4 regions of the Aromatoleum petrolei genome follow, and region 3 is predicted to be linked to each of the others. Evidence: predicted binding sites of a transcription regulator. Region 3 holds the regulator's gene; each other region holds the start of a gene.
The links. The regulator FNR, encoded in region 3, switches genes on or off when oxygen is low (the NO sensors DNR and NnrR bind a similar motif). The targets are predictions, from matches to a motif close to TTGANCTAGNTCAA.

Region 1 (2,187 bases), 1.5 Mb from region 3:
GGCAGGTTGGAGACGAAGGGCAGGCCGATGGTGAGGTCGGTGATGTCGTTCTTGACGCCGACCAACCGGTCGTCGACGTGAACTGCGCCGTCGACGAGCTGGATGTTGTTCAGCGAGAAAAGCGCAGGCTTGTCGTCCTCCGATTTCGGCCGAGCGGCGAGCCGTTCCTGGACATCGCTCCAACTGTGTCGGGTGTCGTCGAGACGCACGAAATTGACGCGCGGCGCCTCGAGACGGATCTCGCGCAAGACGGGCGCGCCACGGAAGATCGACTCGCCTTCGAGGTTCGCATACAGCGAGCGGAACGAGAACGCCCCGGGCTGACCGTCGGCTTCGGCAATGTCGAGCCCGGTTGCGGTCACGGACATCGCGAAGGGGTTGATGTCGATATCCTGGATCGTGACCTGACGGCCGAGGACGTCCGATGCGATCTTCTGTCCGAAGTGTCGGACCAGCGGCGGCGCGGCCAGGAAGCCGAGCACGGCGATCACGAGAATGGTGCCTGCCAGCCACTTGGCAGGACGCTTGAGCCGGGCACGATCGAATCGCGAACTACGAGCCTGTGACTCGACGGACATGCAGGGTCTCCAAGGAAATACCGAACGGATGACTGGAACGCTCCAGCCCATGACATCAATCTAGCAGGCCACCGCACGAGTGTGAATCTCCGCCGCACCAATCCACGATCCTGGGCCTTTTGCACCATTGCGAGTACGGCGGAACTGTCTCCGAAAATTTCCGACCGGAATCGGTCGCGCGTCGACGCAGGCTGCAGCCGGACCGCGGTGCGGGCCGAATTGATTGGATACACGAACGGTTTGACACGCATCAAGGATCACCCTGCTGGAATTGCGAGAATTCATCCACCCACACAGGAGACCCGCAACCATGAGCCAGATCACTTCCCTGATGACCGACGACCACCGCCACTGCGACGAGTCCTTTGCCCGTGCCGAAACGGCTGTGGCCAAAGGCAAGTGGGACGAGGCGAGCGCAGCCCTGGAACAGTTCGCAAGCGAGCTTGAAGGGCATTTCGATGCCGAGGAATCCCTCCTCTTCCCGAAGTTCGAGGCCGCCACGGGGATGACCGAAGGCCCGACCAAGGTGATGCGCGGCGAGCATGCCGAGATGCGCAGCGCGCTTGCCCGCATGCGCGAGGCGCTGGCCAACAAGGACAAGGACGATTACGCCGGCGAATCGGAAACCCTGCTGATCCTGATGCAGCAGCACAATATGAAGGAAGAGAATATTCTTTATCCGATGTGCGACTCGCACCTGTCCGGCACCGACGTCGCGAGCGGGTTGAGCGAGCGCCTCCACGCGAGGGCCTGATGAAGAAAACTGTAGACGCGCGCGGTCTGGAACCACCGCAGCCTTTCGAACTGGTGATGGATGCCTTGGCGGACCTGCCCAAGGGAGAGGGTCTTGTGCTCCTCCTCGATCGCATGCCCCATCCGCTGTTCCGCATTCTGGACCGCGACGGCTACAAGTATGAAAGCCGCATCCGCGACGACGGTGTCGTGGAGATCGACATAGTGAATCCATGATTCCAGACGGGCAAACCCTCAGCTACGACGCAGCGCCGGCCTTCTCGACCCCGCTGCGTTTCTTTCTCACCGCCCCACTCTTCGGCGCCGCGGCCGGGGCCGCCCTGCTGGCTGCGCCCGAACTGCTGGAATCGAGGTGGACGCCCGGTGCACTGGCGGTGACGCACCTGATCGCCGTCGGCTTCATGCTGACGGTGATGCTGGGGGCCCTGTTCCAGGTCTTGCCGGTGGTCGCGGGGGCGGTGATTCCGCGCTCGGGCCCGGTTGCGAAGGTGGTGCATCTGACGATGACGTTCGGTGCCCTGTGCCTGGCGTGGGGGCTGGGCAGAGGCTCACCTGCCTTTCTCGCACCGGCAACGGTATTGCTCGGGGGAGGACTCGCGCTCTTCGTGGTGGCCGCTTTTCTGGGGCTGCGGCGGATCCCCGTCGCACAGGCGACACCACGCGACCTGCGTATCGCACTGCTCGGGTTCGCGGTTGCCGTCGCGCTCGGCATCACCCTGGCGCTCGCGCTGGGCGGCCACCTCGATCTGCGGCTGCTGACAATGCTCAAACTGCATATCGGCTGGGCCCTAGTGGGCGGTGCGGGCGTGCTGCTCGCGGCGGCGAGCTGGGTGGTCGTGCCGATGTTCCAGATTAC
Region 2 (2,187 bases), 800 kb from region 3:
ACCTTGTCGATCGCCTCGCGCCATACGCGCGTGACCTGCGCGACGTAGGCGGGGCTGCGCTGGCGGCCTTCGATCTTGATCGCGCGCACGCCGGCGCGGGCGAGCTCGGGTAGCAGTTCCAGCGTGTTGAGGCTGGTCGGCTCCTCGATCGCGTAGTAGGTCTCGCCGTTCACGTCGAAGCGGCCCTTGCACAGCGTCGGGTAGCCGGCGCGCTCGCCGTCGTCGAAGCGGTCGATGAGGATGCCGTTCAGCCGCGTTTCCATGCCCTTGGGCGTCTGCTCCCAGCGCACGTGCTTGCCCGGCGAACAGGCGCCGTTGCAGTTGGGCGATTCGCCGGTGGCGTAGGCCGACAGCGCGCAGCGGCCTTCCACCATCACGCACAGGCCGCCGAAGCCGAATACTTCGATCTCTACCTGGGTGTTGGCGATGACGTGCTGGACCTGCGGCAGCGACAGCACGCGCGGCAGTACCGCGCGCTGGATGCCGAAGCGTTCGGCGTAGAAGTTGATCGCCTCGTAGGTGGTGGCGGAGCCCTGCACGGACAGGTGCAGGCGCAGCTGCGGATGCTTCTTCTGCGCGTAGGCCATCAGGCCGGGGTCGGCGACGATGATCGCGTCGATGCCGAGGTCGGCGGCGCGGTCCACCGCGGCGGTCCAGCCGGACCAGTTGCCGGCCTGCGGATAGGTATTGAGGGCGACGAGGACCTTGCGCTTGCGGTCGTGGGCGTAGCGCACGCCCTCGGTCATCGCCTTGGCGTCGAAGTTCAGGCCGGTGAAGTTGCGGGCGTTGGTCGCGTCCTTGAAGCCGAGGTAGACGCAGTCGGCTCCATGGTCGACGGCCGTCTTCAGCGCCGGCAGGCTACCTGCCGGGCAGACGAGTTCGATTTTCGTATTGGAGGTCATGGCGGGGGCTGGGGAAAAAAGCTCCGCAACCATAGTGCGGCAGCGTGCGGCCCGCGTTGACGGGAATCAAGGGGTGTGCGGTCGGCGCGACAAATGGCCGCGGCTGCCGTTTGCCTGCAGCCGTTCGGGCTGAACCTGTCGAAGGGCAATTCGGAGGGCTTCGACAGGCTCGGCCCGAACGGTACTAGGCGAGCGCGCGAAGGGCTTACTTCGCGGCGTTGGGGAAGAAGAGCTGTTCGCCGCCGATCTTGTAGTCGGCGATGGCCGTCTGGCCGGCCGGCGAGACGATCCAGTCGATGAACTGCTGGCCCATTTCGCGCTTCACGTGCGGATGCTTGGCCGGGTTCACGAGGATCACGCCGTACTGGTTGAACAGGCGCTTGTCGCCCTCGACGGCGATCGTCAGGTCCTGGCGGTTCTTGAACGACAGCCACGTGCCGCGGTCGGCGAGGATGTAGGCGCCGAGCGAGGCGGCCATGTTGAGCGCGGGGCCCATGCCGGAGCCCGAGTCGCGGTACCACGGGCCCTTCGCCTGCTCGAGGTCGATGCCCGCGAGCTTCCACAGGCGCAGCTCGGCCGCGTGGGTGCCGCTCTTGTCGCCGCGCGACACGAAGGGCGCCTTCGTCGCCTCGACCTTCTTCAGCGCCTCGACGATGTCGCGCCCGCCGGCGACCTTGGCCGGATCGGCCTTGGGGCCGACGAGGATGAAGTCGTTGTACATCACTTCCTTGCGCTCGACGCCGAAGCCGTCGGCGACGAATTTCTCCTCGGCGACGCGGTCATGCACGAATACCACGTCGGCGTCGCCGCGGCGCGCGGTGTCGAGTGCCTGGCCGGTGCCCAGCGCGACGACGCGCACCTGGACGCCGGACTGCTGCTCGAAGCGCGGCAGCAGGTGGCCGAAGAGGCCGGACTGTTCGGTGGAGGTCGTCGACGCGACGGTGATGAACTTGTCCTCGGCGTGGGCGCCGGCGATGCCCAGAAGACAGGCGCAGGCGAGCAGCAGGGGGCGGAACAGACTGGCCATGAAGGGTCTCCGTGGTGTGTTGGTTCGTGCTCGTTGTATCAAAACCTGCGTGGAGCCGCCCGGACTGTGTCGGGTATGTCATGGCAACATATGCATAGATGTGCATAAGTGACGCAGCGCGGCTGCGCGGCGCGGCGATCTCCATGACGCGGGAGTCGCAGCGGATCGGGCTGTGCGCGCCGAGCGCGGCGGCAGAAACATGTGTTGCTTTTTGTCCATGCGCGCCGGCCCGGAAGGGCGCGCGCAGGGCCGCAGGCG
Region 3 (2,187 bases):
TTGTCGGCTATATTCTTCTTGGGGCGACCGCGCTGCGCTGGGGACGCAACATGCGCGTCCGGGTAATGGCGCTGCTCGCGGCCCTGCTTGTCTTTTCATGGATCGTGTCGGTGGCGCTGAGCAAGAACCCGGCAGGATTCCTCGCGTTTGCCGGAGTTCTCCAATGACCGAATCGCTGATCCCTTCTTCACCCGGTTTCGAGACGCCTCTCGAGATGCTCGAGGCCTGCCATGAGCGCCTGCAGGCGCAGCTTGCGACCCTGGCACGGCTCGCCGCATGGCTGCCGGAGCATGGTCCCGACAAGCAGGCGCAGCAGGCGGCCGTCAACGTTATGCGTTACTTCGACGTCGCCGCCGTGAAGCATCATCAGGACGAGGAGGACGACCTTTTCCCCGTCCTGCGCGCGCGTGCCGATGAGGCCCGGCGTGCAGAACTCGGCGCGCTCATCGACTGGATCCTTGCCGATCACCAGAAGCTCTTTGCCGGCTGGGCGCGGATGCGCGCACGTCTCGAGCGCATTGCCGCCGGAGAAGGGGCCGATCTCACGGCTGCGGACGTCGACGCGTTTGCGGGCGCCTATCGCAGCCACATTGAGCGCGAGGAAGGCGAACTGCTGCCGATTGCGCGCAAGCTGCTGTCCGAAGAAGACATCGCCGCCCTGTCCGGCACGATGACTGCGCGACGGCGTCAATAACGCCCGCGGCCGGCGGACGTATGATGGTGGAAAACTCCTTCAGGGGCGCGGCGTGGGGTGCTGGATCAGCCGTTTCAGGCCGACGATGTCCAGAATGCGGATGTGCTTCTGCTGAACCGCGATCAGCCCTTCGTCCTGGAACTTCGAAAAGGCACGTGACACCGTCTCGAGCTTGAGGCCCAGATAGGAGCCGATCTCCTCGCGGGTCATGCGGAGGTGGAACTCCGCCGGAGAAAAGCCGCGTGCCGTGAAACGCTGGGACATGTTGAGCAGGAAGGCCGCCAGGCGCTCCTCCGCACGCATCGAGCCAAGGAGGGTCATCACGCCATGGTCGCGCACGATTTCGCGGCTCATCACTTTGTGGAACTGCAGCTGCAGTCCCTCGACCACGCGCGACAGTTCCTCGAGCTTGCTGTAGGCGATCACGCACACCTCGCTGTCTTCCAGCGCGATCGCGTTGCAGGAATGGGCTTCGGTGCTGATGCCGTCGAGTCCGAGCATTTCCCCGGTCATCTGGAACCCGGTGACCTGTTCGCGTCCGTCCTCGAGCAGCACGTCGGTCTTGAACGAGCCGGCGCGGATCGCGTAGATTGCCTCGAAAGGATCTCCCGCGCGATACAGGTGCTGCTGGCGCTTGATCTTGCGACGTGCGCCGACGAGTTCGTCGAGACGGTCGATTTCCGATTCCGACATCCCGAACGGCAGGCACAACTCGACCAGATTGCACTGGGAGCATGCGACCTTCAGACTCGCAACTGTAATCGGCACCGTCGCCTTCATTTGCACGATAATATTGTTCCTTCTACGACGACCGAGAAGTGGCAGGCGCCCGTCGGAATGTACCGTTGATCCACGTCAACCACGAAACTGCGGCTTTTTGAGATCGTACGGAATGCACTCAAGCGATACAACCATGACCAGTCAGAAAGACCTAGTTTTCGACCAGCAGTTGATTCGTCGGTTCGACATCAACGGGCCGCGCTACACGTCCTACCCGACGGCCGATCGCTTCGTCGAAGCGTTCGATGCCCGTGCGTTGCGGGACTGGCTGGCGCAGCGCGGTGTGGGCGGCGTGAGTAAACCGCTTTCATTATACTTCCACATCCCCTTCTGTAACACGATCTGCTATTACTGCGCGTGCAACAAGATCATCACCAAGGATCACGCGCGCTCGGCCAAGTACCTGAAATATCTCGATAAGGAAATCGAGATGCAGGCGGCCGCGCTGGGCGGCAGCCATCAGGTCACGCAGCTGCACTTGGGCGGCGGCACGCCGACCTTCCTGTCGCACGACGAGCTGCGCCAGCTCATGGACTCGGTGCGCAAGCGCTTCACGCTGGTGCCGAACGGCGAATACTCGATCGAGGTCGATCCTCGCAAGGTCGATTTCGATACGGTCAAGCTGCTGGCCGACCTTGGCTTCAACCGCATGAGTGTCGGTGTGCAGGACTTCAACGAGGACGTGCAGGAGGCGGTCAATCGCATCCAGAGCT
Region 4 (2,187 bases), 1.1 Mb from region 3:
CGGCGAGGGCGGCGACGTTGTCGCGCAGCGTCACCGGGTTGCAGGAGATGTACAGGATGCGGTCGAAGCCGCGTGCGAGCTTGACGGTGGCGTCGTCGAGGCCGCTGCGTGGCGGGTCGACGAACAAGCTCGAGAAGCGGTAGCCGGCGAGCTCGACGTCCTTCATGCGCCGGTATTCGCGCCCACCGGCGAAGGCGTCGCTGATCTCGTCGCTCGACATGCGCACCATCGTGATGTTGTCGACGCCGTTCGCCTCGATGTTGTAGTGCGCGGCGCGCACCGAGGACTTGCTGACTTCGGTCGCGAGCACGCGGTCGAAGAGCGGCGCCAGCGCCATGGTGAAGTTGCCGTTGCCGCAGTAAAGCTCGAGCAGGTCGCCGCCCACACTCGCGACCTGGCGTCGCGCCCAGCCCAGCATCTGGCGGTTCACGCCGCCGTTGGGCTGCGTGAAGCTGCCCTCGATCTGCTGATAGCGCAGGCGCCGGCCGTCGACCTCGAACTCCTCCAGCAGCCAGTCGCGATCGAGCACGATCTTCTGCTTGCGGCTGCGGCCGATGACCTGCACGCCCAGCTCCGCGGCGAGCGCGCGCGCGGCCGCTTCCCAGTCCGCGTCGAGCGCGCGGTGGTAGACCAGGCTCACCATCAGTTCGCCGCTCAAGGTCGCAAGGAATTCGACCTGGAAGATCTTCTTCCGCAGCACCCCGTTCGCGCGCAGAGCGTCGCGCAGGCGCGGCATCAGCGCGCAGATCGGCGCCGCCGCGGCGGGGAAGTCGTCGAGCAGCACCGGCGTCTTGGGGTCGTCCGGGGCGAACATGGCATAGTCGACCAGGCCGTCGCCGTGGTGCCACATGCGGAACTCGGCGCGCAGTCGGTAATGCAGGGGCTCGGACGCGAACACTTCCGGAGCGGGCACCCCCAGCGGCGCGAAGTCGCTCGCAAAGCGGGCCGCCTTGTCGGCGAGCAGGGTAGCGTATTCGGCGGGGTCGAAGCTGGGCAGTGACATCTTGATTCGGCGGCGGTGGCGCCGTGCGGGAGCGCTCCGGGCGGAGCGGCGGACGCGGGCGCCGAAGGATCGATGAGGGGTCGTCGCGGGGAATTCTCGCGGAGACGCGACTATACGCCGCCCGCGCGCACGATGCAGCCGCGCCGACCGGTTTTGACGGACGTCAAAGCCAGCCAACCATGACCGAGTAAAATTGTCGGACATTTCCAGAATCCGCATTCCAAGCGGTCACGAGGCTCCCCGACATGGCCAAGAAGTTTCCCCTGCATCCGAAGCACCCCGAGCGCATCTGCTGGGGTTGCGACAAGTACTGCCCGGCGGACTCGCTCGCCTGCGGCAACGGCTCGGGCCGCACCCTGCACCCCGCCGAGATGCTCGGCGACGACTGGTACGAATACGGCGACTGGGGGCTGGACGTGGCAGAAGAGCCGCAGAAGCCCGCCGAACCGGCAAGCCGCTGAAAGACACGCCGCCCGCGACCTCGGCTCGGCCACGCGCGGCCGTAAGCGCCCGCACCTGCCCGGGTATTCGCGCGTAAAAACGCTCCTGCGGTACTACACTGCAGCACAGGCGTCGCTCCGCGTCGCGCCTGCCCCACCGGCGTGGCCACCGCGCGCCGTTACAACTCCACACGCAAGCATCCACCCACGGACAGGAAGGCCTGACTAAGATGGCATCCATGTTCCGCCTCGCCACCCCCTCCGCACGCCTGCAGTTGCTGGTCGCGATGCTGCGCGATCCGGGTTCGACCGGCACGCTGCTGCCGTCGTCGCGCGCGCTCGCAAATGCGCTGGCGAGTGCCGCGGACGGCGCGGATCTCGTGGTCGAACTGGGGGCAGGCACCGGCCCGGTCACCGACGCGCTATTGGCGAAACTGCCCGGCGTTCCGCTGATCGCGGTCGAATTGCAGGCCGCCCTCGCACAACGCCTGCGCCATCGCTACCCGGCCGCGGACGTCCGCGAGGCGACGGCACGGCAGGTGGTGGATTCGCTGTACGATCACCCCGGCCGCATCGTCCTCGTGTCCAGCCTGCCGTTCCGCTCGCTGCCCGCGCATGTCGTGCACGAGACCGCGCACAGCCTGTGCCGCTTCCTCGCGCACAGCCCGGAACGCAAGCTCGTGCAGTTCACCTACCATCCGCGCGCGCCCTTTCCGGCACCGCGCCACCTGCGCTGGCGGCGAA

Region 1: a site for FNR is predicted at 819-832, ahead of ToN1_RS00370 (hemerythrin domain-containing protein). Genes of this name have one in related genera too.
Region 2: a site for FNR is predicted at 959-972, ahead of ubiU (ubiquinone anaerobic biosynthesis protein UbiU). Genes of this name have one in related genera too.
Region 4: a site for FNR is predicted at 1,157-1,170, ahead of ToN1_RS13220 (DUF3079 domain-containing protein). Genes of this name have one in related genera too.

The regions. Positions count from the first base shown of each region.
Region 1 is NZ_CP059560.1:90,217-92,403, forward strand. It holds gene ToN1_RS00365 (DUF748 domain-containing protein) at 1-578, opposite strand, end outside; gene ToN1_RS00370 (hemerythrin domain-containing protein) at 889-1,332, shown strand; gene ToN1_RS00375 (DUF2249 domain-containing protein) at 1,332-1,547, shown strand; gene ToN1_RS00380 (GumC domain-containing protein) at 1,544-2,187, shown strand, end outside.
Region 2 is NZ_CP059560.1:3,156,727-3,158,913, forward strand. It holds gene ubiU (ubiquinone anaerobic biosynthesis protein UbiU) at 1-902, opposite strand, end outside; gene ToN1_RS14415 (ABC transporter substrate-binding protein) at 1,108-1,929, opposite strand.
Region 3 is NZ_CP059560.1:3,953,817-3,956,003, forward strand. It holds gene ToN1_RS18000 (SirB2 family protein) at 1-167, shown strand, start outside; gene ToN1_RS18005 (hemerythrin domain-containing protein) at 164-694, shown strand; gene fnr (fumarate/nitrate reduction transcriptional regulator Fnr) at 734-1,474, opposite strand; gene hemN (oxygen-independent coproporphyrinogen III oxidase) at 1,608-2,187, shown strand, end outside.
Region 4 is NZ_CP059560.1:2,893,325-2,895,511, reverse strand. It holds gene trmA (tRNA (uridine(54)-C5)-methyltransferase TrmA) at 1-1,003, opposite strand, end outside; gene ToN1_RS13220 (DUF3079 domain-containing protein) at 1,249-1,464, shown strand; gene ToN1_RS13215 (class I SAM-dependent methyltransferase) at 1,674-2,187, shown strand, end outside.